DNA from 4 places in the Bradyrhizobium sp. 2TAF36 genome. Region 4 is predicted to be linked to each of the others. Evidence: predicted binding sites of a transcription regulator. Region 4 holds the regulator's gene; each other region holds the start of a gene.
What was found. The regulator PhoB, encoded in region 4, activates phosphate uptake and scavenging genes when phosphate is short. The targets are predictions, from matches to a motif close to TGTCATNNANCTGTCAT.
Positions count from the first base shown of each region.

Region 1: AB4Z51_RS05040 (YdcH family protein) is a predicted target of PhoB. The motif match lies at 1,707-1,723, and genes of this name have one in related genera.
Region 2: AB4Z51_RS12415 (inorganic phosphate transporter) is a predicted target of PhoB. The motif match lies at 5,426-5,442, and genes of this name have one in related genera.
Region 3: AB4Z51_RS28375 (glycerophosphodiester phosphodiesterase family protein) is a predicted target of PhoB. The motif match lies at 2,861-2,877, and genes of this name have one in related genera.

Region 1 covers NZ_JBFRFR010000007.1:15,471-21,560, reverse strand. Annotated here, with positions in the region: gene AB4Z51_RS05060 (GGDEF domain-containing protein) at 1-591, shown strand, start outside; gene AB4Z51_RS05065 (hypothetical protein) at 1-32, opposite strand, end outside; gene AB4Z51_RS05055 (hypothetical protein) at 654-905, opposite strand; gene AB4Z51_RS05050 (hypothetical protein) at 927-1,145, opposite strand; gene AB4Z51_RS05045 (YdcH family protein) at 1,273-1,479, opposite strand; gene AB4Z51_RS05040 (YdcH family protein) at 1,809-1,991, shown strand; gene AB4Z51_RS05035 (NAD(P)/FAD-dependent oxidoreductase) at 2,133-3,236, opposite strand; gene AB4Z51_RS05030 (sensor domain-containing protein) at 3,439-6,090, shown strand, end outside.
Region 2 covers NZ_JBFRFR010000018.1:17,679-25,804, reverse strand. Annotated here, with positions in the region: gene AB4Z51_RS12430 (alpha/beta fold hydrolase) at 1-655, opposite strand, end outside; gene AB4Z51_RS12425 (GMC family oxidoreductase) at 668-2,287, opposite strand; gene AB4Z51_RS12420 (M20 aminoacylase family protein) at 2,499-3,671, shown strand; gene AB4Z51_RS12415 (inorganic phosphate transporter) at 3,748-5,376, opposite strand; gene AB4Z51_RS12410 (UdgX family uracil-DNA binding protein) at 5,485-6,927, opposite strand; gene AB4Z51_RS12405 (putative DNA modification/repair radical SAM protein) at 6,927-8,126, opposite strand, start outside.
Region 3 covers NZ_JBFRFR010000054.1:5,404-13,529, forward strand. Annotated here, with positions in the region: gene AB4Z51_RS28365 (pyruvate dehydrogenase complex E1 component subunit beta) at 1-85, opposite strand, end outside; gene pdhA (pyruvate dehydrogenase (acetyl-transferring) E1 component subunit alpha) at 115-1,137, opposite strand; gene AB4Z51_RS28375 (glycerophosphodiester phosphodiesterase family protein) at 1,392-2,744, opposite strand; gene adh (aldehyde dehydrogenase) at 2,966-4,483, opposite strand; gene AB4Z51_RS28385 (GAF domain-containing protein) at 4,640-5,599, opposite strand; gene AB4Z51_RS28390 (FtsB family cell division protein) at 5,816-6,133, opposite strand; gene AB4Z51_RS28395 (NADPH-dependent FMN reductase) at 6,306-6,857, opposite strand; gene AB4Z51_RS28400 (MBL fold metallo-hydrolase) at 7,048-8,043, opposite strand.
Region 4 covers NZ_JBFRFR010000011.1:46,901-55,026, forward strand. Annotated here, with positions in the region: gene AB4Z51_RS08370 (aspartate aminotransferase family protein) at 1-611, opposite strand, end outside; gene AB4Z51_RS08375 (GcrA family cell cycle regulator) at 1,068-1,580, shown strand; gene phoB (phosphate regulon transcriptional regulator PhoB) at 1,817-2,524, opposite strand; gene phoU (phosphate signaling complex protein PhoU) at 2,540-3,256, opposite strand; gene pstB (phosphate ABC transporter ATP-binding protein PstB) at 3,268-4,089, opposite strand; gene pstA (phosphate ABC transporter permease PstA) at 4,086-4,931, opposite strand; gene pstC (phosphate ABC transporter permease subunit PstC) at 4,933-5,922, opposite strand; gene pstS (phosphate ABC transporter substrate-binding protein PstS) at 6,067-7,080, opposite strand; gene AB4Z51_RS08410 (ATP-binding protein) at 7,225-8,126, opposite strand, start outside.

The sequences.
Region 1 (6,090 bases), on a different contig from region 4:
GCGCCGGCCGCCGCCGACACCAGGGCGACCATCCGCGGCTTGCGGAGCAAGCTCAAGGAGGCGGCGCGGCGGGTCGCGGAACTGGAAGCTGCGGCCGACACCGATTTCCTGCTCGAGATTCCGAACCGGCGCGGCTTCGAGCGCGAGCTCGCGCGCGCCATCGCCTACATGAAGCGCTACCGCGCCAGCGGCGCGCTGATCGTCCTCGACGTCGATCGCCTGAAGCCGATCAATGATTCCTTCGGCCACGCCGCCGGAGACGAGGTGCTCAAGGCGATTGCGGCCACCCTGACGCGGCAGGTCCGCGCCTCGGACGTGGTCGGCCGGCTTGGCGGCGACGAGTTCGCGCTGCTGCTCTGGAATCTCAGCGAGACCGACGCCAAGGCGAAGGCCGCGACTTTCGAGCAGGCGATCGACGAATTGTCGTTTGCCTTTCGCGGTCAGCGCGTGACCGCGGGCGCCTCCGCAGGTGTCGCGCTGCTGGGGGCACAGTCCGATGCAGGCCGCGCGCTGGAGGAGGCTGATGCCGCCATGTATGTGCGCAAGGCGCACCGGCGGCACGAGCCGCTGATCAGGCTGGTCAGCAACTAGGGCACGATCTTCGCGACAAGCGCGGACCGCGTTGCGCGGAGATCATGCTCAAGCAACAACCCTTACAGCGTGGCCAGATCTTCCGGCACGTTGCCGAATTTGCGCAGCAGCGTGGCGTCGCCGAATTCGCCGGTCATGGGATCGCCGCTGCGGCTGAACGCAACCGCGCCGATATGGCCGGCACCGTGCGCCAGGATCTCGGCGCGCCGCAACGCGGCCGCCGAGCTCTGGCATTCCTCCGCGGCGCCCGCGACAGGCGATCCGTCGGCATCGATCAGGAAGGGCATTGCAACGTAGTAGGTCACATCCGACATGGCGTTGCTCCGATGTTGAACTCAGGCGGCGCTGCTGTTGCTCCGCACCTTGCTGCGTGCGGTCTCGGGAATGCAGCCGGCTGAAATCGCCGCCTGTAATTCTTCCAGCTCTGCTTCCAGATATTCGTTGGCCATGATCAGCGCCTTGATGGTGCTGCGCAGATTGCCGTCGCACATCGCGATCGCCTGGTCGCAGGCCTGTTCATAATGGCTGTTGTCGAGAAGGGCGGTTGCCGACATCTGCGTTGTCCTCGGAGGTTTCCTGGGCGTTTCTTGGGGCGGTGGGATGCCCAAATGTTCCTATTTTGTTCTTTTCGAGTCAAGCGGATTCGGATGCGGCGAGCTGCCACGAAAAGGGCCTCGCGGTTCAGGCGATGATGTCCGGCGTGATCTGGTCTTCGATGAACGCGATACGGTCGCGCAACAACAGCTTGCGCTTCTTCAACCGTTGTAACCGCAACAGGTCGGGGGCAGGCGATTGATGCATCGCATCGATCGCGGCGTCGAGATCTCGGTGTTCTTGCTGCAACCGGGTGAGCTCGGCTTCGAGCTCACGCTCGTCTTCATTGGTCATGTTCGCGGTGGCCGAAAACCCGATGGGCGTGAGATTCAAGGCTGTGGATGCCCTGTGGAAATTATCGTCCTTGCGCGCCGTGATCGCAAGCGATCTCGGGCCGCCGCTCACCGAACTCTCGCAAGATATTTCGACGATTCGTTGCGGCGTTGCGCAAGCACATTGATATCATGGATTTTTCCAGCGTGGTTCCTTACTCACGATTCGTTACATATGAATTTTCAAAAATGACGCTGCGACGACGGATACATATCGACAGAACGAATCGGTGATGTACACTTGTTTGTCCGGATCGAATCCAAGGTTTCCCCCTACCGAGGAGGTTTCGAATGACAATTCAGGCACATCTGGTTGAATTGGAACGGAAGCACAAAACGCTTGAAAACGAATTGCACGAAGCTCTCGTGCACCTTTCAACAGACGACCTGCAAATTGTTGAGTTGAAGCGACGGAAGTTGATGGTCAAGGACCAGATCGAGCGTTTGAAGCACACCGGCGACACGCTCCACTAGTAACCCCTGTAACAGTGTAGAGTTGAACTTACCCTTTCATGCAGGGGTGAGAGCTATTGCGCTCATCCCTGCATGAAGGTGCGCAGCGTGCAAAGTTATTTGCGCGGCGCTTGGAGCCTTTCCGCTCCGATGGAAAATCCCCTAGATGCCTGCGAGCTCGGCGACGTGATCCGCGATCGCGAGCGATGACGTCAGTCCCGGCGATTCGATGCCGAACAGGTTGATCAGGCCTTCGACGCCGTGATCGCGCGGGCCCTGCATCAGAAAATCCTGCGTGGCCACCGCCGGCGGCACGATCTTCGGGCGAATGCCTGAATAGCTCGGCATCAGCGCGCCGTCGGGCAGCGTCGGCCAGTATCTCCGGATCGCCGGATAGAAGCGCTCGGCGCGTGATGGATCGACCTCGTAATTGATCGTCTCGATCCACTCGACGTCGGGGCCGAAGCGTGCCTGCCCGGCCATGTCCAGCGTCAGATGCACGCCGAGCCCGCCTGGCTCGGGCACCGGATAGATCAGGTGCGAGAACGGTGCCCTGGCGTTGCAGCTGAAATAGTTTCCCTTGGCGAGATAGGCCGGCGGAATCCGGTCGATCGGCATGCCGTCGATGTGGCGTGCGACCGTTGTCGCCGAGAGCCCGGCGGCGTTGACGAGCAGGCCGCATTGCAGCGTCATCGGCGCTTCGCCGCCGGCCTCGATCTCGATCACATCGCCGGCTGCCTTGGCGCGGATCAGCGGGGTGTGAAACGCAAAGGCCGCGCCGGCCGCCTCGGCCTCGCCGCGCAGCGAGAGCATGTAGGCGTGGCTGTCGATGATGCCGGTCGATGGCGAGAGCAGCGCGGCATCGCAGGCGAGCGCCGGCTCCAGCGCGCGTGCGGCTTCGCCCGTGAGCAGCTGCATGTCGAGCACGCCATTGGCCTCGGCATGCGCCTTGATCGATTGCAGCTTCTCGGTCTCCTTGGCGCTGGTCGCGACGATCAGCTTGCCGCAGTTCTTGTGCGGGATGCCGCGCTCGCCGCAGTAGCGGTACAGCTCATGCTTGCCGCTGACGCACATGCGCGCCATCCAGCTGCCGGCGCGGTAATAGATCCCGGCATGGATCACCTCGCTGTTGCGCGAGGAGGTGATGGTGCCGATGGCCTCGGCTTCCTCGAGCACGATCACCTCGCGCCCGGCCTGGGCAAGCTTTCGAGCCACCGCGAGCCCGACCACGCCGGCTCCGATGACGACGCAGTCGACCCTATCCATGGTTGTGCAGTGTATCCATTGAAAGCAACGGTGGCATCAGGCCTGAGAACCACGGCACCGGGCCGTTTTCCATTAAGGAAGCATTTATCATGTCAGGGCAATTGCCGTATTTGGCGTCACATTTTTCTGTTGCGCGTACAGGCGTTTACCCGATCCAAACCCGTGAAGCCAGACAATCCGACGTTGAAAGCGCGGGTGGCTGATGGCTGAGAAGAACTGGCACGTGGGCAGCACGCTTCCGATTGCTGTGCAGGCCGTCGTGTGCCTGGGCAGCGCGGTCGCGCCTGCGCGCGCCTTTGCGCTCTCGGACAGCTTCGCGCCGCCAGGCAAGCTCGATCCCAATTTGGTCTGGGAAGCGCTGATCGGCGGCATCGTCGTCTGTGCGTTCCTGGCCGCCATCGCGCTGTGGATCCATTCCTCGCTGCGCCGCACCAAGCGCTTGCAGCTGCGGCGCAACGCCTTCGTCTCCTCCGCCATGAACAATCTCAACCAGGGCGTGGTGATGACGGATGCGCAACGACGCATCATGTTCTGCAACGACCGCTATCTCGAGATCTACGGCCTGGCGCGCTCGGATCTGTGGACCGGGATGACCGGCTACGACATCCTCGAACTCAGGCGCAAGCGCGACGTCCTCGGCGGTGTCTCCGACGATGAGTTCTACGAGAAGGCGGCGAGCCCCAACGGCCTGATCACCGAACTGCCTGATGGCCGCGCCATCCTGGTGAAATATTTCGTGTTGCCGAACGGCGGCTCGGTCGCGACGCATCTGGACGTCAGCGATCAGCGCAAGCTGTCACGGCAGCTCGCCTCCACCAAGCAATTCCTGGAAACCGTGCTGGACCACGTGCCGGCCTGCGTCGCCGCGAAGAACATCGAGGACGGTCGCTACATCTTCGCCAACAGCGCCTATGAACGGTTCTGGGGGTTCTCGCGCGACCACGCCGTCGGCAAGAATGCGCGGGAGCTGTTCGCGCCCATCTCGACGGCCAGCATCGAGGCGGCCGACAAGGCGGCACTGAATTCGCCGGACGGCCAGTTCCGCAATGAATTCGAGGTCGACCGCGCCGGTGAACGGCGCATGGTTGCCTCGATCCGGATCGTGGTCCGCGACGAGAGCAACAAGCCCGAATTCCTGATGCTCGTGTTCGAGGATATCACCGACCGTCGCTCGCTGTCGCAGGAGCTGGAGAGCACGAAGAAGTTCCTGGAGCTTGTGGTCGACAACATTCCGGTGGCGCTGATCGTGGAGCAGGTCAAGGACGGCCGCTACCTGCTCGCCAATCGCAGCGCGGAGACGATCCTCAACCGCCGGCGCGAAGAGGCCACGGGCCTGACCGCCTCCGACATCTTCAATCCCAAGGAAGCCAAGCTGATCATCGCGCGCGACGAGGCCGCGATCAAGAAGCGCGGGATGATTACCGAGGAGCACCCGATCTCCACCAAGGACGGCCTGCGGCTGTTCCTGACCCGGCGGGCGACCGTGCTCAGCGATGCCGGCGAGCCGCAATATCTGATCAAGACCCACGAAGACGTCACCGACCGCCGGCAGACCGAGTCGCGCATGGCGCACATGGCCTATCACGACGGCCTGACCGATTTGCCGAACCGCGCCGCCTTCCTTCAGGCGCTGACCCAGATGATCGAGGCCTGCGAAGGCACCAGCGAGGAGTTCGCCGTGCTCTGCCTCGACCTCGACGGCCTCAAGGAGGTCAACGACGTCTTCGGTCATGCGCTCGGCGACAAGCTCTTGATCGAGGTGGCCCAGCGGCTTCAGGATTCCGCGCGCGGCGGCGTGGTGGCGCGCCTGTCCGGCGACGAGTTCGGCCTCATCATCGACGGCAAGCAGCCGGAGGCGGGCCTTGCGCTGGCGCAGCAGCTCGGCGAGGCCGTTGCCCAGGAATTTCAGATCGACGGCCGGGCGGTCCGCGCCGGCGTCACCACCGGCATGTCGATCTTCCCGCATAATGGTGCCGACGGCGCATCGCTGCTGGCCAATGCCGGCGCGGCGCTGTTCCGCGCCAAGCAGAAGTCGCGCGGCACGATCGGCCTTTACCAGCCGGAGATGGACCAGCAGATCCGCGACCGCCGCGTGCTGCACCAGGACCTGTCGAAAGCGATCAAGAACGGCGAATTGTCGCTCGCGTTCCAGCCGCAGGGCATCGCGCGCCACAGCGTCGCCGAGAGCGAGATTATCGGCTTCGAAGCGCTGGCGCGCTGGCAGCATCCGGTGCGCGGCCAGGTCTCGCCGGCCGAGTTCATCCCGATCGCGGAGGAGAGCGGCCTGATCGTCGAGATGGGCGAGTGGATCCTGCGCGAGGCCTGCCGCGAGGCGGCGTCCTGGCCGAAGCCGCTCCAGGTCGCGGTCAATTTGTCGCCGGCGCAGTTCATGCACGGCGACGTGGTCGGGCTGGTCCATTCAATCCTGATCGAGACGGGCCTGGCACCCGGCCGGCTCGAGCTGGAAATCACCGAGGGGGTGCTGATCGAGGATTTCGACCGCGGCCTCGCCCTGCTGCGCCGGCTGAAGGCACTCGGCGTGCGCATCTCCATGGATGATTTCGGCAGCGGTTACTCTTCGCTGAGCTATCTCCAGGCGTTCCCGTTCGACAAGATCAAGATCGACCGCGCCTTCATCATGAATCTCGGCCGCAACCCGCAATCGGCGGCTATCGTCCGCGCCGTGATCGATCTCGGCCACGGCCTCGAAATGTCGATCATCGCCGAGGGCGTCGAGACCCTCGATCAGCTCGTCTTTCTTGCCAAGGAGGGCTGCGACGGCGTGCAGGGCTACCTGCTCGGCAAGCCGCTGCCGATCGGCAAATATGCCGGCCTCGTCGGCCGCGCCGAGACC
Region 2 (8,126 bases), on a different contig from region 4:
AGACCTGCTCCATCGCCTCGTAGATCGGACGCAGGATTGCGAATTCGATCTCGGGCGTGCAGCAAAGCCGAACCCGGCCATTCTCCAGCGGCACGAAGCCGTGGCGCACATAGGCCCGCAGCGATGGTTCGGTCCAATCGGCAAACGCCGGCGCTGTGCGGTAGCGCTCGAACACGGTGTCGGCACTGTCGAATTCGGCCCGCCGGCGCAGCGTGCCCTGGACGCGGGTGAGCGAGTCTTCGCTCAAGCCTCCGGGCCGCGCCGCGCGCGGGTCCATCACGGTCGGCTCCATCACGAACAGGCGCGTGAAGCGTCCTGGCCGAAGTTTCGTCGCGAGCAGGAGATCGGTCGCGCCGGCGCTGTGGCCGATGCCGTAGACGTCGCGCAGATCGAGCGCATCGATCACCTGGCAGACATCCTCGGCATAATCAAGGAAATGATAGGCATCGGGCTTGTGGCTCGCGCCGTGGCCGCGGCGGTCGAGCGCGTAAACGGTGCAGGTCGATGCAAGCTCGCGCGCGACCTCGTCCCAGACGTCGGCGACGAAACCGGTGCCGTGCACGAGCAGCGCGGGCGGCCTCCCGCTCTCGCCCCATTGCAGCATCGCGATCTGCGCGTCAGTGGGGCCAATGGAGAAGCGATGTGGATTGATCATGGGGACGGGACGCTACTTCGCGTCCTCCAAAATCATCGTCGCGCCCTTCTCGGCGATCATCGCTGTCGGCGTATTGGTATTGCCTGACGTTATCGTCGGCATGATCGACGCGTCGATAATGCGCAGGCCGCTCAGGCCGTAGAAACGCAGCCGCTCGTCCACCACCGCCATCGGATCATTCGCCGCGCCCATCTTTGCGGTGCCGACGGGATGGAAGATGGTGGTGCCGATGTCGCCGGCGGCCTTGGCGAGCGAGGCATCGTCGTCGCCGACGGTGGGACCGGGCAGATATTCGCTCGGGCGATATTTCGCGAGCGCCTTCTGCCGCATCAGTCGCCGCGTGGTCCGGATGGCGTCGGCGCCGACCTGGCGGTCGTCGTCGGTCGACAGATAGTTCGGCGCGATGATCGGCTTCTCGTCCAAGCTCGCCGAGCGCAGCCGCACCGTGCCGCGCGAGGTCGGCTGCAGATTGCAGGCGCTCACGGTGATCGCGGGGAAGCAGTGCAGGGGATCGCCGAACTTGTCGAGCGACAGCGGCTGCACGTGGAACTGGATGTTGGCGCGGGCGCGCGTCGCGTCGGAGCGGGTGAAGATGCCGAGCTGCGACGGCGCCATGGTCAGCGGTCCGCGGCGGCGGAAGGCGTAGTCGAGCCCCATCAGGCCACGGCGGAACAGATTGTAGTAGGTCTCGTTCAGCGTGCGCACACCCTCGACCTTGTAGATCGCGCGCTGCTGGAGATGGTCCTGAAGGTTGCGGCCGACGCCGGGCTTGTCCATCACGATGTCGATGCCGAGCGGCGACAGCCAGTCGGCGGGACCGATGCCGGAGCGATGCAGCACCTGCACTGAGCCGATGGAGCCTGCCGAGAGGATCACCTCGCGCTTCGCGCGCGCCTCGATGACCTCGCCATTCTGGATGAAGCGTACGCCGACGGCGCGGCCCTGCTCGATGATGAGACGATCGACCAGCACGTTCTTCTCGAGCCGCAGATTTTGGCGGTTCAGTGCGGGCTTGAGGAAGCCGCGCGCGGACGACCAGCGCCGACCGCGCTTCTGGTTGACGTGGAAATAGCTGGTGCCTTCGTTGTCGCCGGTGTTGAAATCCGGAATGCGCTTGATGCCCATCTCCTCGGCGGCGTCGCCCACGGCGTCGAGAACGGCCCATGACAGCCGCGGCGCCTCGATGCGCCAGCCGCCGCCGGCGCCGTGATGCTCGCTCGCGCCGAGGAAGTGATCTTCGAGTTTCTTGAACAGCGGCAGCACGTCGTCATAACCCCAGCCGGTCATGCCGAGCTGGCGCCAGTGGTCGTAATCAGCGGCCTGTCCGCGCATCGAGATCATGGCGTTGATCGCCGAAGAGCCGCCGATCACCTTGCCGCGGGGATAGGCCAGCGAGCGGCCATTGAGACCGGGCTCGGCCTCGGTCTTGAACATCCAGTCCGAACGCGGATTGCCGATCGCGAAGAGATAGCCGACCGGAATGTGGAACCAGATCCAGTTGTCGTCGCCGCCGGCTTCGAGAATGAGGACGCGATTCCCTGATACGGCCGAGAGGCGGTTGGCGATGATGCAGCCGGCCGTGCCGGCCCCGACGACAATGTAGTCAAACTCACCTTCGAGCCGCCTCGGCATTCTGCTTCCACCCAAACATGCGTCATGCCCAGGCTCGTCCCGGGCATCCACGCGCTTTCCGTCCTAATAGTCAGACGTGGATGGCCAAGACAAGCTGGTGACAGGCCCGGCCATGACGAGAGCACAGGGGACCCTCGATCCACGGGAGTTAGGTGGACTGGTGCTTGCATGGTAGACAGTCCTGTATTCCCAACAAGGCTTGAGACCCTCCATGCCCATCGTGAACCGAGTCGCCGACCTCCAACCCGATATTCAGGCATGGCGCCGGGACATCCACCAGCATCCGGAGCTGCTGTACGACGTTCACCGCACCGCAGCATTCGTTGCGGACCGGCTGCGCGAGTTCGGCTGCGACGAGGTCGTGACCGGCCTCGGGCAGACCGGCGTGGTCGGCGTGATCAAGGGCAGCAAGCCGGCCGGCGATGGGCTCAAGGTGATCGGCATGCGTGCCGACATGGACGCGCTGCCCGTCGACGAGCAGACCAACCTGCCTTACGCCTCCAAGACTCCGGGCAAGATGCACGCCTGTGGCCATGACGGCCACACCGCGATGCTGCTCGGTGCGGCCCGCTACCTTGCCGAGACCCGCAACTTCGCCGGCGATGCTGTCGTAATCTTCCAGCCTGCCGAGGAAGGCGGCGCCGGCGGCGCGGCCATGGTCAAGGACGGCCTGATGGAGCGTTTCGGCATCGAGCAGGTCTACGGCATGCACAACGGCCCGGGCATTCCGATCGGCTCGTTCGCAATCCGGCCGGGCCCGATCATGGCGGCGACCGACGAGGTCGACATCATGATCGAGGGCCTCGGCGGCCACGCCGCGCGTCCGCACAAATGCGTCGATTCCGTGCTGGTCGGCGCGCAGGTGATCACCGCGCTGCAGTCAATCGTCGCCCGCAGCGTCGATCCCCTGGAATCGGCCGTGATCTCGATCTGCGAATTTCACGCCGGCAACGCCCGCAACGTCATTCCGCAGACCGCAACGCTGAGGGGCACCATCCGCACGTTGTCGCCGGAGGTGCGCAAGCTGGTCGAGAAGCGCGTGCACGAGGTGGTGGCGGGCGTGGCGCAGATCACCGGCGCCAAGATCGACCTGCACTACAAGCGCAACTACCCTGTCGTGAACAACCACGCTGCGGAGACCGAGGTGGCGCGGCGCATCGCCAGGAACGTTGCCGGCGAGGCCAATGTGCACGAGATGCCGCCGCTGATGGGCGGCGAGGATTTCGCCTACATGCTGGAAGCGCGGCCCGGCGCGTTCATCTTCTGCGGCAACGGCGACAGCGCCGGCCTGCATCACCCAGCCTACAATTTCAACGACGAGGCGATCGTGTTCGGCACGTCCTATTGGGTCAAGCTGGTCGAGGAATCGCTCGCGGCGTCTTAACGCCGCCCCCCGAACCACAAACGAAAAGGGCCCGTGCATCGCACGGGCCCTTTGTCTTTGAGGCGCGTGATCGGCTTCAGAAGATCCGCGAGAAGATCACATACAGCGTGGCCGACAGCGCGATCGCGCAGGGCAGCGTCAGCACCCAGGCCATCAGCAGGTTGCGGATGGTCGCCATCTGCAGGCCCGAGCCGTTCGCGGCCATGGTGCCGGCGACACCCGACGACAGCACGTGGGTGGTCGAGACCGGCAGGCCGAACACGTCGGCGGCGCCGATCGTGGCGGCGGCGACCAGCTCGGCGGAGGCGCCCTGTGCGTAGGTGAGATGGGTCTTGCCGATCTTCTCACCGACGGTGACGACGATGCGCTTCCAGCCGACCATGGTGCCGAGGCCGAGCACGATGGCGACGGCGACCTTCACCCAGGTCGGGATGAACTTCGTGGCGCTATCGAGGCCGCCCTTGTAGGCGTTCAAGGTCGCGACCTCTTCCTTGTTGAGGTCGTTTTCCTTGTCCTTCATCAGGAAGCGGATCGCTTCCGAGGTCAGGTACATGTCGTTACGGGTGTTGCCGACCACTTCCGCCGGTACCTTGTTGAGCGAGCCGTACTTCGCGACCTGGTCGCCGACATCCTTCACCAGCACCGACAGCGAGGGGTAGGTGCCTTCGCTGATGTGGTGCGAGGTGATGTACTGCGTCACCGCAGGACGAGGATCGCCGATGATCGAGTGACCGGCGCCCTTGGCCGCGATCACCTTGGAGGCGGCCTCCGAGACCTTCTGGAACTGGGCGACCTGGCTCTCCGGCAGCGCGCGGTTGAGCGCGTAAGCGGTCGGCACGGTGCCGATCAGGATCAGCATGATCAGGCCCATGCCCTTCTGGCCGTCGTTCGAGCCGTGGGCGAAGCTGACGCCGGTGCAGGTTGCGATCAGCAGGCCGCGGATCCAGAGCGGCGGCGCCTTGTTGCCTTCGGGCGCGGCATAGAGCGCAGGGTTGCGCACGATGAACTTGAGCAGCAGCAGCAGCACGGCGGCGCAGATGAAACCGAACAGCGGCGACAGCAGCAGCGCGTAGCCGATCTCGGTGGCCTTGCTCCAGTCGACGCCCGAGGTGCCGTCGCGGCCGCGCATGACGGCATTGGCGATGCCGACGCCGATGATCGAGCCGATCAGCGTGTGCGAGGAGGAGGCGGGCAGGCCGAAATACCAGGTACCGAGGTTCCAGATGATCGCGGCGATCAAGAGTGCGAACACCATGGCGAAGCCGGCGCTGGAGCCGACCTGGAGGATCAGCTCGACCGGCAGCAGCGAGACGATGCCGAACGCGACCGCGCCGGAGGACAGCAGCACGCCGAGGAAGTTGAAGAAGCCCGACCACATCACCGCGAATTCAGCCGGCAGCGAATGGGTGTAGATCACGGTCGCCACCGCGTTGGCGGTGTCGTGGAAGCCGTTGACGAATTCGAAGCCGAGCGCGATCAGCAGCGCGACGAACAAGAGGATGTAGGGCAGGAAGGTCGTCACCTTCGTGCCGGTCGCGTTGACGTCGACATAGATGCTGTAGGCAACGAACAGCAGGCCTGCGGCAAGGATGCCGAAGAACAGGATCATCGTGAGCGGGTTAAAACCCTTGTCGAGATTTGGCCTGGAAGCCGGCTGGACGGGCGTCGGATCGCCTACCGCACGGTCGAATGCAACGTCTGTCATTTTTGGACGCCCCTTAACTAATTTGAAGGGGCTATTGTCCGCGATGGATTTGAAGGCTGGATGACAACTGCGTCCTAAAGTCGCTTTCCCACCAGTATTCGCCAGTATTTAGGCGGCGCGTGGGGCTTTCTTCTGCAAACTGGCGGCAATCTTCAGGTCTTCGACAAAGCGCTGATATTCCAGCACTTTGGCTTCCGGATCAGGCAGCCGCAACAGATAGGACGGGTGCACCGTCACCAGTGCCTTGCGTCCCTCGGGCATATCTATGAGCCGGCCACGGGTCTTGCCGATCGGGGTGATCTTGCCGAACACGCTCTGCGCGGCGGTGGCGCCCATTGCCACGATGAGCTCGGGCTGGATTGCCGAAACTTCCCGCTCGTACCATTGCCGGCACGCCCGGATCTCCGGCGTCGCCGGCTTCTGGTGCAGACGGATCTTTCCGCGCGGCACGAATTTGAAGTGCTTGACCGCGTTGGTGACGTAGACCTTGTTGCGGTCGACGCCGGCTTCCTGAAGCGCACGGTCGAGCATCTGGCCGGCCGGGCCGATGAAGGGGTGGCCGGCGAGGTCTTCCTTGTCGCCGGGCTGCTCGCCGACCAGCATGATGGTCGCGTCTTTCGGGCCCTCGCCGAACACGGTCTGCGTCGCGTCCTTGTAGAGCGGGCAGGCGCGGCAGTGCGCGGCCTCCTCGCGGAGCGCTTCGAGATCGTCGGCAGCCAGCTTGCGTGGCATCGGAGCCTCCGGCCGCTTCTGGGGCTTGTGCGGATCGGTTGCGGCATTGGCGATCATGGCGCCGGTCATGCGCTCGGCGTCCTCGATCAAGGGCTTAATGATCGACGCCTCGGGCAGGTTCCTCCAGTATTTCTTCGGCATCTCCGTCTGCATCGCCTTCACCTTCAGCCGCGCCGGGTTGAAGATGCTGGCGTAGTAGCGCCGCCAGGTTTCCTCGAGCCGGTCTTCGCCGGGTGCTTCGCTCTTGCTCACGCCCGACGTGAACGAGAGCGCGTGGCCATCCCAATGCGCACACAGATCGGGTGTCAGGATCGACCATGGCATGTCGGCGAAGCGCTTGGCAAAGAACGGCGCGGCAAGCTCGACGATGTAATGCTCCGGCTCGAACCAGGCGACGTAATGCGCCGCGCGCTCGCGGCCGATCTCGCGGAAGCGCACGAAGGCATGCATCTTGTGCTCGTCGCGATGGACTGCTCTTGCCATGGCGGTGACTTGCGCGACATCAGGATTGGTCGCGACCTCGATGAGATCGTGATTGTCCTTCAATCGCCAGAGCAGGCGATAGAGGATCGCAAAGCGCTCGCCGTCGCGATGCAGGATCGCGGCCTTGGCGAGATCGACGAATTTTGCCGAGACGTTAAAGGTGCTGTCGTTCACCTCAAATATCGGAGACGGGGAGGGCGGTGCAAACAGCTCGGCTTCGCCGCCTTGTACGGTCCAGGTGACATCGGTTGGCTGCACATGATGCAGCACGAGGCTACGCGCGGCTTTGCGCCAGCCGTCGAAATCGGTTTCGGTGTCGAGGGTGATGTACTGCATCAGAAGCCAAACCCCAATTGTGTTGCCTTCGGCTTGAACCGTTCGATCAGCCGCGCCTCGTCGAGGCGATGCGGCGCGGGCCGGTGATCGCTGAGGACGATGAATGGCAGCGCCTTGTTGCGGGGCACATGCAGCCGCGCGAGATCGGAGAGGCGGATCGTGGTGGCGCGCCGCGTCGCGATGATGCGTTCGACCGCCTTGGTGCCGAAGCCCGGCACGCGCAACAGCTCCTCGCGGCTGGCGCGGTTGACGTCGAGCGGGAAGCGGTCGCGATGGCGCAGCGCCCAGGCGAGCTTCGGATCGATGTCGAGCGGCAGCATCGCGCTGTCGTCAACGATCTCCGCAACGTCGAAACCGTAGAACCGCATCAGCCAGTCGGCCTGGTAAAGCCGGTGCTCGCGCAGCAGCGGCGGCTGTACCAGAGGCAAAGCGCGGCTGGCATCGGGGATCGGGCTGAAGGCGGAGTAATAGACGCGCCGCAGCCGGTAGGAGCCATAGAGATTGGAGCTGGTGTGCAGGATGGTGTGATCAGAGGCCGCGTCGGCGCCGACGATCATCTGTGTGCTCTGTCCGGCGGGCGCGAAGCGCTGCGGCCTGGCCTTCGTCTTTGTGCTGCGGTTTTCCTCGGCCTCGTCGAGCTTCAGCCGCAGCCGGCCCATGGTGCGGCGGATCGCGCGCACATCCTTTTCCGGTGCGTATTGCTGCAGGCTCGTCTCCTCAGGCATCTCGATGTTGATGGAGAGGCGATCTGCATATTTGCCGGCTTCCGCGATCAGCGCGTCGTCGGCCTCGGGAATGGTCTTGAGATGGATGTAGCCGCGGAAGTGATGCTCCTCGCGCAGTTTGCGCGCGACGCTGACCACCTGCTCCATGGTGTAGTCGGGGCTGCGGATGATGCCGGAGGAGAGAAACAGGCCCTCGATGTAATTGCGCCGGTAGAAGTCGAGCGTGAGCTTGACCACTTCGTCGATGGTGAAGCGGGCACGCGGCACGTTGGAGGAGGCGCGGTTGACGCAATAAAGGCAGTCGTAATTGCAGGCGTTGGTCAGGAGCACTTTGAGCAGCGAGATGCAGCGTCCGTCCGGCGCGTAGGAATGGCAGATGCCCATGCCCGGCGCGGTCGAGCCCATGCCCTTGCCATCGCTGGAATCCCGCTTCTCGGTGCCGCTGGAGGCGCACGACGCGTCGTATTTGGCGGC
Region 3 (8,126 bases), on a different contig from region 4:
TCTCGCCCTCTTTCTTCAGCCACTTGGCAAGGTTGCCCTTCTCCATCGTGGGCGACAACGCGGGCATCAGCACTTGAATTGGCATATCGACTCCAAAAGAAAGCTTGCGCGCGTTCAGCGATAAATGTCGGTCCAGAGCTCGGCGGCATCCGGCTCGGGATCATGCTGGGCGAAGTCGGCGGACGCATTGACGATGTCGCGGACCTCGGCGTCGATCGCCTTGAGATCGGCCTCGCTCACCTTGGCCGCGAGCAGGCGGTTGCGCACCTGCTCGATCGGGTCCTGGTCGTGGCGGACTTTTTCGACCTCTTCGCGCGTTCTGTACTTTGCGGGGTCGGACATCGAGTGGCCGCGATAGCGGTAGGTCTGCATCTCCAGGATGAAGGGGCCCTTGCCGGCACGGCACCAGGCCGCCGCCTCCTCGCCCGCGGCCTTCACGGCGCGGACGTCCATGCCGTCGACCTGCATCCCGGGGATGTTGAAGGACGCACCGCGCTTGGAGAAATCCTGCTGCGCCGAAGCGCGCGACACCGAGGTGCCCATGGCGTAGCGGTTGTTCTCGATGACGTAGATCACCGGCAGCTTCCAGAGCTCCGCCATGTTGAAGCTCTCATAGACCTGGCCCTGGTTGGCCGCGCCGTCGCCGAAATAGGTGACGCTGACATTGTCGTTACCACGATAGTGGTTGGCGAAGGCCAGACCCGTGCCGAGCGAGACCTGGGCGCCGACGATGCCGTGGCCGCCGTAGAAGTGCTTCTCCTTGCTGAACATGTGCATGGAGCCGCCCTTGCCCTTGGAATAGCCACCGCGCCGGCCGGTGAGCTCGGCCATGACGCCGTTGGCCTCCATGCCGGTGGCAAGCATATGACCGTGATCGCGATAGCCGGTGATGACCTGATCGCCCTGCTTCAGGGCCATCTGCATGCCGACCACCACGGCTTCCTGGCCGATATAGAGGTGGCAGAAGCCGCCGATCGCGCCCATGCCGTAGAGCTGGCCGGCCTTTTCCTCGAACCGCCGGATCAGGAGCATGTCGCGGAGCGCTTTGAGCTCCTGCTCTCTGGTGAATTCCGGGGGCGAACCGCCGTCGGTCTTGTCCTGTGGAGTGCTTGCGGCGGCTTTCTTGGGTGCGGCCATGGGAATTCCGGGTCAGAGAAAACTTCAGCCCTCTCTAACCCAAGTCAAACGCCCTTGGAAAGGACCGCGGCGGCATGGCGCGACTTTCATTATGCCGCACTGCAACGTGGCCGAAACTTTGCAAAACCTTTGCCGCCGATCGGGCAACTTTAGCTCACCGGTCAGCGAAGGGAACGTGGGCAGCCAACGCAGAGAAATCGGACGCGCCGTTTTGTATCCGAAATCCCACGCGCGTCCGATTCGCCGTGCCAGCCTTACCAGCCCAACTCGCGCAAATACGCCGCACGGGCGGCAACGCCGGTGTGCGTGAAGTCGCTGAAGACCCCATCGACGCCGAGCCGGTAGAATTTGAGATATTCAAGGCTCGGGTCGCCGCGATAGTCGGCGGCAAGATATTTCTTCTCGTTCCGAAACGTGAAGACATGCACGAAAAGACCGAGCTTGTGCGCGTCCGCGACAAGGCTGGTCGCGTCCTGGGTCGAAGCCTCCGGCGTCGATCCCTTGTAGGGCGTGCCGTCGGCATTTGCGTCCTTCCACGGCGCGATCTTGAGCGGAACGATATAGGCCTTCCACGGGCCGATGCCGTCGGCGTAGGTCTTGATCTCGGCAAGCCCCTCGGCCGTCAGCATCGCATCGTACAGGCGCGCATCGCCTGCAACCGTCCAGTCGAACGGGCGCGAATTCGTGATGTTGTTGAGGAGAACCTTGCCGGTTTTGAAGTCGATTCCGTTGCCGTCGACGAGTTGGACCTGCCGCGTCTGGAGGCCGTGGCTGCGCATATATTTCAGGCTGCCGGGTTCGAAGCTCTGGACCAGGATGGGAGCGTCCTTGGTGTTGAGGCCGTTATCCCTGATGATCTTGATCAGGGCATCCTCGAGCGGACGGCTGCCGGCCGCGCCGCAGCCATTGGCGATCGCCTGGGCATTGTTCCAGGTCGGGTTCTTGGTTTCGGGATAGACGAGGATGGACCGCCCGGTCTCCTTGCTCTTGACCTTGGCGATGTCGATGACGTCCTGGAAGCTGATGATCGGGAGCTTGCCGTTGAAGACTTTCGGCCGCTCGTTGGCCGCGTCATAGGTGGTGCCGCCGATCCATTGCTTCAGCTCGGCCATGGTGAAATCGCTGATCGACCAGTCGTTGGTATGATCCTCGCCGTCGACGATCAGCGACTTCAGCACCGATTTGGGATCGGCCGGATCGCTCAGATCCGTCAGGTAGTCGGCAGGCACGCCGGTGGCCGACGGGGCCTTGACGCGCACACCGGGCACGGTTCGCTTGCGGGCGGCGACGGCCGCATTGGTCTTCGCCACCTCGGCAATGTTGGTGTTGTCGCTCAGCCAGGGGTTATGACGCACGACCAGAACGCAATCCTTGGTCAGGTGCAAATCCTCTTCGAGCGCATCGGTCCCGAGCGCCGCGGCGAGGTCGTACGACGCCTCGGTCTCTTCAGGTACCAGGCCCGGCAGGCCGCGATGTCCAAGGACCAGTGGCGCCTTTCCATCGACGGTCAGGAAGGGCTTGGCGCCAGCTGGCGCCGCGCCGGACTGTGCAAAGGCCATCGACAGCGGCAGCACCGCCGCGCCGAACAGCATCGCTGCGACACCCATTGTCCGTCCTGAACGACTGTTCCGCATCACCAAGCCTCCGTCTTTGCCCGGCATCGCTTCGAATGCCGCGGGCGCCGAACCGGATACGGTCGGCTCTGTCGTCTTGTCTCAAGACTCTGACAGACGGATGACGACGGAGAGGGCAGCGCAAGATTGCGCCGCCCTCTCCTGCCCGATCAGATCTTGCCCCATCAGATCTTGCCCAATCAGATCTTGCCCGATCAGAAGAAGCCAAGCTTCTTCGGGCTGTAGCTGACCAGCAGATTCTTGGTCTGCTGGTAGTGATCGAGCATCATCTTGTGGGTCTCGCGACCGACGCCCGACTGCTTGTAGCCGCCGAACGCGGCATGCGCAGGATACGCATGGTAGCAGTTGGTCCAGACCCGTCCGGCCTGGATGGCCCGGCCGAAGCGGTAGCAGCGGTTGGCATCGCGACTCCAGACGCCGGCTCCCAGGCCATAGAGCGTGTCGTTGGCGATCGCGAGCGCTTCGTCATCGGTCTTGAAGGTCGTGACCGAGACGACGGGACCAAAGATCTCCTCCTGGAAGATTCGCATCTTGTTGTGGCCCTCGAACACCGTCGGCTGGACGTAGAAGCCGCCGGAAAGATCGCCGCCGAGCTCGGCACGACCGCCGCCGGCCAGCACCTTGGCGCCCTCCTGCTTGCCGATGTCGATATAGGAGAGGATCTTGGCGAGCTTTTCGCTAGATGCCTGCGCGCCGATCATGGTGTCGGCCGCACGCGGGTCGCCCTGCTTGATCGCGGCGACGCGCTTCAGCGCCCGCTCCATGAAGCGGTCATAGATATCGGCGTGGACCAGCGCCCGGCTCGGACAGGTGCAGACCTCGCCCTGGTTCAGCGCGAACATCACAAAGCCTTCGATCGCCTTGTCGAAGAAGTCGTCGTCCTCGGCGGTGACGTCGTTGAAGAAGATGTTCGGCGACTTGCCGCCGAGCTCCAGCGTGACCGGGATCAGGTTCTGGCTGGCATATTGCATGATCAGCCGGCCCGTGGAGGTCTCGCCGGTGAAGGCGATTTTCGCGATCCGCGGGCTGGAGGCGAGCGGCTTGCCGGCCTCGAGGCCAAAGCCGTTGACGATGTTGAGGACACCGGGCGGCAGGAGATCGCCGATGATCTCGGCCCAGACCATGATCGAGGCCGGCGTCTGCTCGGCCGGCTTGAGCACGACGCAATTGCCGGCGGCAAGCGCCGGCGCGAGCTTCCAGCATGCCATCAGCAGCGGGAAGTTCCAGGGGATGATCTGGCCGACCACGCCGAGCGGTTCGTGGAAATGATAGGCGATGGTGTCGTGGTCGATCTCGCCGATCGAGCCTTCCTGTGCGCGCACCACGCCGGCGAAATAGCGAAAATGATCGATCGCGAGTGGCAGGTCGGCAGCGCGGGTCTCGCGGATCGGCTTACCGTTGTCCCAGGTCTCCGCAACCGCAAGGCGCTCCAGATTCTCTTCCATCCGGTCGGCGATCCGGTTCAGGATCGCGGCGCGCTCGGCGACGCTGGTGCGTCCCCAGGCGGCCTTGGCGGCGTGCGCCGCATCGAGGGCGGCCTCGACATCCTGCGCATCGGAACGCGCGATCTTGCAGACGATCTGGCCGTTCACCGGCGAGGCGTTGTCAAAGTACTTGCCGGAGATTGGCGCGACGAATTTGCCGCCGATGAAATTGTCATAGCGTTCGGCGAACGGAACCTGGGTGACGCCGAGGAATTCCACCTTGTTCATTGATCACTCCCGATGTTTGCTGTTTGCGCAATTCGTCGCGTGTTCACGACTTGCGCCAACGATGTCGCGGGAGCGTTTTCCTGTCAGCCCGGGCGTCAGCGATGGCCGGGGTAACCTGTCGCAGTTCTGCGACAGTCGTGGGCAAGGCAAGGGCCCTCAGTGCTTCAGCTCGAACCGCTTGAGCTTCCTGTGCAGCGTGGCACGGCTGATGCCGAGGGCCTTGGCGGCGGCCGAAACATTGCCGTCCGCGCGCAGCAGCGCCCGCTGCAACACCGCGCGCTGGCCGCCGGCAAGATGGTCATGCGCGGGTTCGCCGCCGAGGAGGTTAGCCGCGGGCACCGGCTGCAAGGGACGGCCGGGCGCAATCCCGAGTCCCACCCGCGCGGACCGGGTCGCGCCGATCACGAGATCATCTGCATCGACCGCGACGAGGCCGCCGGCCTGGCCGTCCGCGCCTTGCGTCAGCACAATGCGGGCATGGGCGAAGGCGCGGCGAAACAGATCGGCCTCGATGCGCCTCGCCGCCTCACCTGCCGCGAGCGCGATCAGATTGGAAAACGTATCGGTCCGGTCGGCGCGGCAGGAGGAGACGTCGAGCACGCCCGCAAACGCCGCCTCGTGGTCGTAGATCGGAACGGCGGTGCAGCTCAGAAGCGTGTTGCGGGTGAAGAAATGCTGGTCGCGGTCGATCGTCAGCGGGCGCTGCTCGACGACGCAGGTGCCGATGCCGTTGGTGCCTTCATGATCCTCGCTCCAGAGCGCGCCGGTCCACAGGCCCCAGGATTGGAACGTCGCATCGTCCACCGCTGTGCCGCGGCGGTCGACCGGCACGCCCGCGCCGTCGGCGAGCAGCACGCAGCAGCCGCTCGCGCCGACCGCCTGATAGAGCCGGTCCATCGCGCCTTGCGCGGCGGCGAGCAGCGGCGCGACGCGCTCGCGCGCCTGCCGCAACTCGACATCGCTCAGCCGCATCGGCGCGCTACGACCGGCGGGATCGAGATGATGCAATCGGGACGAACGGCGCCATGAGGCCACCAGCGCGGAGCGCGCGGCCTGGCCTGACGCAATGGCGGCCTCGACGCGGGCCGCGTGATGCCGGGACATTGGCCCATTCATCACTGTTTCCTCCGGGTGGCAGTCTAGGCTGCGCCGGCATGGCCCGGTTGATCTGCGTCAACTCAGGCAGACGGCGGCAGAAGCCATGGGGCCGTTGCTGCGTTGCCGTCAAGGCGGCAGCCCGGTTCCAAGCCTAAGACTTTCGGTAGAATTGCTACACGATTGTCGGATTTCGGCAGCGGCTTTCGATGCCGGTTTCGAATGCAGCGGCAAACGCTACTTCGCCGGGATCATCCGAACGAGATCGTGTGGATTGACATAGTCGAGCTGATAGCGCGCCCGCTCGTCCAGCATGTCAGGATCGATCCGCGACGTCCGCAGCAGCGACACCCGCTGCTCGCTCTTCGCGCGCTCGCGCTTGAGCTGGGCCAGCTCGCTCGTCAGCGCGATGATCTCCTGGTCGAGTTCCTGACGGGCGTTGAGGCCGTATTTGCCGGTGTAGGCGTTGACGCCGAAATAGCCGACGATAGCGGCCGCCATCGCATAGAGGGCAAGGCCGGTCAGGATCGATTTCAGGCGCGCGCGGGAGACCATCTTGGGAAGATGCGGCAGGTTGGTTAAGGGAGTGCTAATCGCTTCCCCCTTCGCGTTCCAGTCCCTACCCCCAGCCGTCATGCTCGGCCTTGTGCCGGGCATCCACGTTTTTCGTCACCACGAGCCAAGACGTGGATGGCCGGGACAAGCCCGGCCATGACGAAGAAAGACGTCAGCCGTGGTGTTTGGCCACGTGCGCAGCAAACGCGTCGATATAGGCCTGGAGGACGGGCTTCAGAGATTCCTTGGTCAGGTTCCCCTCCGCATCGAAGGCATCGCCGACCGCGTTCAGATAGATCTCCGGCTGCTGCAGGATCGGTCCGGCAATGCCCGGCAGGATGTTCTGCAGCGTCTTGGCGGCGCTGACGCCGCCGAGCGGGCCCGGCGAGTTCGAGATGATGCCGACCGGCTTGCCGTTGAACGAGCTCTTGCCGTAGGGGCGCGAGGCGACGTCGATGGCGTTCTTCAGCACACCCGGGATGGCGCGGTTGTATTCGGGGGTGACGAAAATGACGCCGTCCGACTTCTGCAGCTTCTCGCGGAAGGCCAGCCAGTCCGCGGGCGGCGCGCCCTCGAGGTCCTGGTTGAAGAACGAGATGCCTGCCAGCGTGATGACCTCGAGCTTGAGCGAGGCCGGCGCGAGCTTTGCGAGCGCGTTGGCGACCTTCAGCGAGAAGCTGTCCTTGCGCAGGCTGCCGGCGATCACGACGATGTTGTAGGCCATGGATTGTCCTTGGGGGCTTGAGCGGAAGTTCCGGGGCGGCACTTAAGCGATCCGGGTCGATGGATGCAAGTGCATGAACCGGTTTTGTTTGGAAACGCTGAGTTTCTCGAAAGCAGATGGTCGCTACGATCCAAAAACAATCAGGCCGCCCGAAGGCGGCCTGACGTTTCTCGCAAACCCCTGGCTCGGTTCAGATCGTCGGATTCCAGGCCGACGGGATCAGGCGGTATTTCGCGCCGTCCTTCTCGACATGCCCCACCGAGGGGAAGGTGAAGTGGAAGCCGATCACGGTCGCCTTCTCGGCTGCCGCCATGTCGTAGAATTTGTGGCGCGTCGCCTGCGCCATCGCGCCGTCGTTGTCGAACGCCACGTGCCAATCCGGATTGCGCAGGAAGAACTCCGGAATGTTGGTGACGTCAGACTGGATCAGCACCTTCTTGTCGCCGGAGGCCACCGCGAACGAGGTATGACCCGGCGTATGGCCGGGCGTCGCGATCGAGGTGATGCCCGGCGCGACCTCCTTGCCCCACTCGTATTTCGTGACCTTGGATTCGAGGCCGGCAAAGGTCTTCTTCACGTTGGCGAAGTAGTTCTTCGTCATGTCGTTCGGCGCCTTGGCCGCGTTCTCGTCGCTCGCCCAGAACTCCCAATCCTTCGCCGGCACCATGATCTCCGCATTCGGGAACGCGAGCGCGCCGTCGGCCAGACGAATACCGTTGGTGTGATCAGGATGGAGATGCGACAGCAGCACGACGTCGATGTGCTTCGGGTCGACGCCGGCAGCGGCGAGGTTCTGCAGCGTACGGCCGACCGCGCCCTTGCTCGGCTCGAGATTGGCAACACCGTTGCCGGTGTCGATCAGGACCAGCTTCGAGCCGGTGTTGATGAGCTGCGGATTGAACGGCACCGTGACCATGCCCTTCGGCATGTACGCCGCCTCGCCCGCGGCCAGCGCTTCCTCCTTCGGCAGGTTGACGACGAACTTGTCCGGCATCGGGAAGGTGCGCGCGCCGTCGTTGATCGAGGTGCACTCGTAGCTGCCGACCTTGTAGCGATAGAAGCCGGGCGCCTGTGCCCCGCTTTGCGGCACCGAGGCACTGGCGGTGGTCGGTCCAAGTCCGGTTACGGCCGCCGCGCCCATAGCGGCAGCGCCCGCGAGCAGGTCGCGGCGATTCAGATCAGTCATGGAAGTGTCCCCTTCTTTGCTTGCGGTTGCCCCGCTTTCAATTGCGGCGCAAATGTTCCCCCGCTTCGCTCAGAAGGCAAGTC
Region 4 (8,126 bases):
AACGCCCTCAGGAAGGCGGGCGTTGCCGAACGCACGCCGCCCTCGCCCTGGATCGGTTCGATCAGGATGCCGGCGGTCTGCGGACCGATCGCCTTCTTGACGGCTTCGATATCGCCATGCGGGACCTGGTCGAAGCCGTCCATCGGCGGGCCAAACCCTTCGAGATATTTTGCCGAACCGGTCGCGGCGAGCGTTGCCAGCGTGCGGCCGTGGAAGGCGCCTTCGAAGGTGATGATGCGGTAACGTTCCGGATGACCCTTGGAGAAGTGATGATGGCGGACCAGCTTGATCACACCTTCCAGCGCTTCGGCGCCGGAATTGCAGAAGAACACGAAGTCCGCGAAGCTTTCGTTGCACAGACGCGCGGCGAGCTTCTCGCCGTCCGGGCTCTGGAACAGGTTCGACATGTGCCAGAGTTTGGTGGCCTGCTCCTGCAACGCCTTGACCAACGCAGGATGAGCATGGCCGAGCGCATTCACCGCCACGCCCGAGGTGAAATCGAGATAGCGATCGCCATTGGTCGCAATCAGCCAGCAGCCTTCACCGCGCTCGAAACCGAGGTCGGACCTGGCGAAAACGGGGAGCAAATGCGGCGCTGCGCTGTTAGTCATGACGATCACTTGAATGTTGCGGACGGTGTGAGCGTGCATTGCGCAACGCACCATTGACCGGCCCGGAAAACGAAACGTGCCGCCTTTTAAGGGCGGCACGTGTGACTATCTTATGCTTGGTGAAACCGGTGTCAATGCCGCCCGGAAAGCCTCGCGAAACGCAGAATCCGTAGTCTTGCGGTGGCGATTTTGCGTATTTCCGCCACGGAACATGTGGAAGCGAGTCGGCGGACTCTTGCGCGTGAGTCACGCCATATTGTAGCGTTTGGCTTGTCAGATACGACATCTCGTGCAGCAGTTCTGATCCTCTAAGTCCTCATGTACCGGCGTAAGCGTTCGGGCGCATCTGGTGCGCCCGGCGAGCCTTAAGGGATTCTGGCGGCACGGGTTTTTCGAAGCTTAGGCATTCGCCGTGCGGCCGCCAGGATGGCAAGCGCCGGCGAAGGAAAGGGTGCAATGACCGTTTTGACCTGGTCGGATGATCGCGTCGAGCAGCTGAAAAAGCTCTGGGAGGCCGGACTTTCGGCCAGCCAGATCGCCGCTGAACTCGGCAATGTGACCCGCAATGCCGTAATCGGCAAAGTGCACCGGCTCGGCCTGTCGGGCCGCGCCAAGAGCCCTTCATCGGCAGCGCCGCGGCCGCGCAAGGCGCGCCCCGCCCAGCACATGATGCGGGTGACCCGCCCGATCGCACGCGGCAACACCGCGCTGGCGCAGGCCTTCGAAGTCGAGGTCGAGGCCGAACCGGTCACCTACGACAACGTCGTGCCGATGAGCCAGCGGCTGTCGCTGCTGGAGCTGAACGAGGCGACCTGCCACTGGCCGGTCGGCGATCCCTCGAGCCCGGATTTCTTCTTCTGCGGCGGCAAGGCGCTCTCCGGCCTGCCCTACTGCGCCCAGCACTCGCGCGTGGCGTATCAGCCCGCGGCCGATCGCCGGCGCGCGCCGGTGAAGCCGGGTCCGCGCTGAGGTCGTTCTGAGCTCGGAAAGGAGCCGTCACACGATGGCGGCTCAACAAATCCGATGTCGTCCCGGACAAGCGCGCCTCAAGCGCGCGCAGATCCGGGACCCTTAACCACCGCAAGATGTGGCTACGGGGACTCGGAGTTACCTTTTCACACAATAACCACTCGCTGTGGGTGTCCCGGACCTGCGCTTACGCTTGTCCGGGACGACACCGAGGGTGCGGCCGCAGCTCACCAAGCTTACGCCTGCTCCGCCTTCGCAAAGCGATCGTCCAGTGCGTAGCCCGCACCGCGGACGGTGCGGATCGGGTCCTGCTCGCGGCCGAGATTGAGCAGCTTGCGCAGGCGGCCGATATGGACGTCGACAGTGCGCTCGTCGATGTAGATGTCACGGCCCCAGACACTGTCGAGCAGCTGCTCGCGCGAGAATACGCGGCCGGGATGCTCCAGGAAGAACTCCAGCAGGCGATATTCGGTCGGGCCGAGATCGATCGGCCGGCCCGAACGCGCCACGCGACGCTTGTCGCGGTCAAGCTCGATGTCGCCATAGGCGAGCACCGTGGCGAGCCGCTCGGGGCTGGCGCGCCTGAGCAGGCCCTTCACGCGTGCCAGCAGCTCCGGCACCGAGAACGGCTTGACGATGTAGTCGTCGGCGCCGGTCGCAAGGCCCCGCACCCGCTCGCTCTCCTCGCCGCGCGCGGTGAGCATGATGATCGGGAGCTGCTTGGTCTCGGGCCGGGTGCGCAGCCGCCGGCACAGCTCGATGCCGGAGAGGCCCGGCAACATCCAGTCGAGCACGATCAAATCGGGGATGTGCTCCTTGAGGCGGGTGTCGGCGTCGTCGCCGCGCATCACCGTCTCGACGTCATAGCCGTCGCCTTCGAGGTTGTAGCGGAGAAGCTCGGTGAGAGCTTCCTCGTCCTCAACCACCATAATGCGTGCGCCCATGGTGTTCGTCGCTCCTTAAGTGTTCGGGACCGTCGTGGCGAAGGTCGTCATGTCGCCCTTCGGCCGCTTGTCGGTGATCGCCTGGCCCTCGATCATGTAGAACACGGTCTCGGCGATGTTGGTGGCGTGGTCACCGATGCGCTCGATGTTCTTGGCGCAGAACATCAGATGGATGCAGAACGAGATGTTGCGCGGATCCTCCATCATGTAGGTGAGGAGCTCGCGGAACAGCGAGGTGCAGATGGCGTCGACTTCCTCGTCGCCCTTCCACACCGCCATCGCCGCCGGCAGATCGTGCGCGGCATAGGCGTCCAGCACCGACTTGACCTGTTGCTGCACGAGGTCGGTCATGTGCTCCAGACCGCGGAACAGCTTGAGCGGATGGAAATCCGTCTCCAGCGCCGCGACGCGCTTGCCCATGTTCTTGGCGAGGTCGCCGATCCGCTCGAGATCGGTCGCGACGCGCATGGCGCCGACGATCTCGCGCAGATCCACCGCCATCGGCTGGCGGCGCGCGATGGTGAGAACGGCGCGCTCCTCGATCTTCTTCTGGAGCGCGTCGAGCTCGGCGTCGATGGTCACGACGCGCTGGCCGAGCGCGACGTCGCGGCGGATCAGCGCGTCGACGGAATCGACGATCATGCGCTCGGCGATGCCGCCCATCTCGGCGACCAGGCGCGTGAGCTCCTGGAGGTCGGTGTCGAAGGCCTTTGCGGTATGTTCAGAACCCATGTTCCGTCTCCTCAGCCGAACCGGCCGGTGATGTAATCCTGCGTGCGCCGGTCGGTCGGCGACGTGAAGATCTTGCTGGTGTCGTCGAACTCGATCAGCTCGCCGAGATACATGAAGGCGGTCTTGTCGGAGACGCGCGCCGCCTGCTGCATGTTGTGGGTGACGATCGCGATCGTGTAGTTCTCGGACAGCTCCTGGATCAGCTCCTCGACCTTGGCGGTCGAGATCGGGTCGAGCGCCGAGCAGGGCTCGTCGAACAAGATCACCTCGGGCCGCACCGCGACCGTGCGGGCGATGCAGAGGCGCTGCTGCTGGCCGCCGGAGAGCGACAGGCCGGAGGCGTTGAGCTTGTCCTTGACCTCGTTCCACAGCGCGCCGCCGCGCAGCGCCTTCTCGACGCGGTCGTCCATCTCGGACTTCGAGATCTTCTCGTAAAGGCGGATGCCGAAGGCGATGTTCTCGTAGATCGTCATCGGGAACGGCGTCGGCTTCTGGAACACCATGCCGACGCGGGCGCGCAGCAGATTGAGGTCCAGCTTGGGGTCGAGGACGTTGGTCTGGTCGAGCATGAGCTGACCGGTGACGCGCTGGCCCGGATAGAGGTCGTACATCCGATTGAAGATGCGCAGCAGGGTCGACTTGCCGCAGCCCGACGGGCCGATGAACGCCGTGACGCGGTTGGTGCCGAGCGCCAGATTGATGTTCTTCAGCGCGTGGTGCTCGCCGTAGTAGAAATTGAGGTTGCGCACCGTCACCTTGGCCGGAGCTTCGGGCAGCACCGGCGCCTGGGGCAAACCACCGGCCGCGCTCATCGATACGGAAAGATCACTCATTTTGCGGTCCTCTCGGCGCTCAGAATGCGCGCGCCAATATTCAGGGCAAGAACGGTCAGGGTGATGAGCAGCGCGCCGCTCCAGGCGAGCTGCTTCCAGTAGGCGTAGGGGCTCTGCACGAAATTGTTGATGGTGACCGGCAGGTTCGCCATCGTCTTGTTCAGACCCAGGCTGAAGAACTGGTTCGACAGCGCGGTGAAGAGCAGCGGCGCGGTCTCGCCGGCGACGCGGGCGGTGGCCAGCATCACGCCGGTGATGAGGCCCGAGCGCGCCGCGCGATAGGCGATGCGCTTGATCACCAGCGAGCGCGGCACGCCGAGCGCCGAGGCCGCCTCACGCAGTGCGTTCGGCACCAGCAGCAGCATGTCCTCGGTCGTGCGCAGCACCACCGGGATGACGATCACCGCAAGCGCGAGGCAGCCGGCAATCGCCGAGAAGCCGCGCATCGGCACCACCACCGCACCATAGATGAACAGGCCGATGATGATCGAGGGCGCCGACAGCAGGATGTCGTTGATGAAGCGGATCACCGAGGTCAGGCGGTCGTTGCGGCCGTACTCGGCGAGATAGGTGCCGGCGAACAGACCGAGCGGCGCGCCGATGCCGACGCCGAGCACGGTCATGATGATCGAACCCACGATGGCGTTGCGCAGGCCGCCCTCGGTCGAGCCCGGAGGCGGCGTGTCCGCAACGAAGAGCTCCAGGTTCAGGCCGGCAATGCCGTTGTAGAGCAGCGTCATCAGGATCAGCGCGAGCCATGTGACGCCGAAGGCAGCGGCAGCCAGGCAGAGCACACGGATGACGATGTCCATGCGGCGGCGGCGTGCGTAGATCGGGTTCATGTTACTTCCCCGCCTTCTTTTCAAGACGCATCAGCATCAACCGTGCAGCCGCGAGCACGAAGAATGTCAGCACGAACAGCAGCAGGCCGAGCAGGATCAGGCCCGACTGGTGCAGGCCGTCGCTCTCGGCGAACTCCGATGCGATCGCCGCCGAGATCGTGGTGCCCGGGGCGAAGATCGACGACGAGATGCGGAACGAGTTGCCGATGATGAAGGTCACCGCCATGGTCTCGCCGAGCGCGCGGCCGAGCGCCAGCATGACACCGCCGATGACGCCTACGCGGGTGTAGGGGATCACCACGCTGCGCACGACTTCCCAGGTGGTGCAGCCGACGCCGTAGGCGGCTTCCTTGAGCACCGGCGGCACCGTCTTGAACACGTCGACCGAGATCGAGGTGATGAAGGGCAGCACCATGATGGCGAGGATCAGCGCCGCGTTGAACAGGCTGAGATAGGACGGCGGGCCTGCGAAGATCGCGCCCAGCACGGGGACGCCGTCGAAGATCTTGATCATGAAGGGCTGGAACGTGTTGGCCAGGAACGGGCCGAGCACGAAGAAGCCCCACATGCCGTAGATGATCGAGGGAATGCCGGCGAGCAGCTCGATCGCCATGCCGATCGGGCGGCGCGCCCATTGCGGGCAGAGCTCGGTCAGAAAGATCGCAATGCCGAGACCGACCGGAATGGCGATCGCCATCGCGATGAAGGAGGTGATGAGCGTGCCGTAGATCGGGCCGAGCGCGCCGAGCACGGGCGGATCTGCCGACGGCGCCCAGCGCTGCGTCCACAGGAAGGCGAAGCCGTATTCCTTCATCGCCGGGAACGCGCCGACGATCAGCGAGATGATGATGCCACCGAGGATGAGGAGCACCGAGATCGCGGACAGCCGCGTGATCCAGTAGAAGGTGAGGTCGCCGAGCTTGAAGGCGCCCAAGGCCTTGGCGCGGTCATACGGTCCGGCGTCGTCGATTACATCGCTCTGAACGGCCATCTCTGCCACGCCGATCCCCTGTGCCCGTTTGATATACGCTTGTTGTCGGTCTTGTTGTTGGTCTTGCGCTCCGGATGCGGCGCGAGGCCGATCCGGAGCGGAGGTCTTGTGAGATCCCGGCGCCCAGTCCGGGACACAGAGCGCTTAGCTCTTGATCTCGGCAGCCCAGGTCTTCTCGATCAGCTGGACGACCGGGTCCGGCATCGGGATGTAGTCGAGCTCTTCAGCCGCCTTGCCGCCGCTCTTGAAGGCCCAGCGGAAGAACTTGATGGCTTCCTGCGAGGCTGCCTTGTCGGTGGCATCCTTGTGCATGAGGATGAAGGTCGCCGCCGTGATCGGCCAGGACTTGTCGCCGGGCTGGTCGGTCAGGATGACGTAGTAGCCGGGAGCCTTGGCCCAGTCGGCGTTGGAAGCCGCGGCCTGGAAGGCTTCGACCGTCGGCTGCACCGGCTTGCCGGCCTTGTTGACGAGACCGGTGTAGGTCAGCTTGTTCTGCTTGGCATAGGCGTACTCGACGTAGCCGATCGAGTTCTTGGTCTGGCTGATGTTGCCCGACACGCCTTCGTTGCCCTTGGCGCCGACGCCGACCGGCCACTCGACCGCCGTGCCCTCGCCGACCTTGCTCTTCCAGTCCGCGCTGGCCTTGGCGAGATAGTTGGTGAAGTTGAAGGTGGTGCCCGAACCATCCGAGCGGCGGACCACGGTGATCGCGTCCGACGGCAGCTTCACGTTCGGATTGAGCTTCTTGATCGCGGCGTCGTCCCACTTGGTGATCTTGCCGAGATAGATGCTGGCCAGGGTCTCGCCGTCGAACACCAGCTCGCCGGGCTTCAAGCCCTCGATGTTCACGACCGGAACGATGGCGCCCATCACCATCGGCCACTGGACGAGGCCGTCCTTTTCGAGCTGCTCGGCCTTGAGCGGCGCGTCGCTGGCGCCGAAGGTCACGGTCTTGGCCTGGATCTGCTTGATGCCGCCGCCGGAGCCGATCGACTGGTAGTTCAGACCGTTGCCGGTCTCCTTCTTGTAGGCGTCAGCCCACTTGGAATAGATCGGGAACGGGAACGTCGCACCGGCACCCGTGATATCGGCGGCAAACGCCGCCGTCGCCGATGCGGCGACCAAGCCGGCAGCGACGATAGTTTTGATGAAATTCATGGTGGTCTCCATACAGGGGAGCGAAGCGCCATCCGCGCCCGATCGCGCTCCCCGTGCCGCCCCTTTAGGAGCGGTCGGCTGTGCTTTTACGAAGGTTTCGTGACAGCTGGATGACACGGCCAAGCGATTGAAATCGCTTGAATATCAGGTTGGAGCCGCGGTCTTCGCCTGGGGAAAACAGGCCGTGAAAACGGCGCCCTGCTTGGGCACGCTCTCGATCAAAAGCCGGCCGCGATGGCGGTTAAGAATATGTTTCACCAGCGATAATCCGAGCCCCGTCCCGCCCTGCGAGCGGCTGTCACCGACGTCGACCCGGTAGAACCGCTCGGTCAGTCGCGGCAGGTGCTCGGGCGCGATGCCGGGTCCGAAATCACGGACCATGACCCGGATTTCCTGAGTTCCATCAGTGGCTGCCGCGGCGGCCAGCGACACGATGACACGTCCGCCCGACGCCCCGTATTTGAGCGCGTTCTCGATCAGGTTCTCGAACAGGCGAAGCAATTCCTCGCGGTCGCCCGCAATCATCACCGGAGTCTCAGGCAGATGGGTTTCGACCTCGACCTGGCGCTCCCGCGCCAGCGGCTCGAGCCCGTCGGCAACCTGGAAGATGATCGGCAGCAGGTCGACCAGGGTGTCGGGCCGCACATGGGCCGACAGCTCGACCCGCGACAGCGAGAGCAGATCGTCGATCAGGCGCGCCATCCGGGTCGCCTGGTTGTGCATGATGCCGAGGAACCGCTCGCGTGCCTTGGGATCGTCCTTGGCCTGGCCCTGAAGCGTGTCGATGAAACCCGACAGCGCGGCGAGCGGCGTGCGCAGCTCGTGGCTGGCATTGGCGACGAAGTCTGCGCGCATCTCCTCGACCCGGCGCAGCGGCGTCTGGTCGTGGAAGGTCATCAGCATGCATTTGTCGGCGCCGCCGAAGGAGGTCGGCACCGGCACCGGCGTGATGGTCAGCTCCATCCAGCGGTCGACCGGGACATGGTCGAGATAGGTCGTGCGCCGCGGCTCGGTGGTCGCAATCGACTCCCGCAGCGCCGTGATGA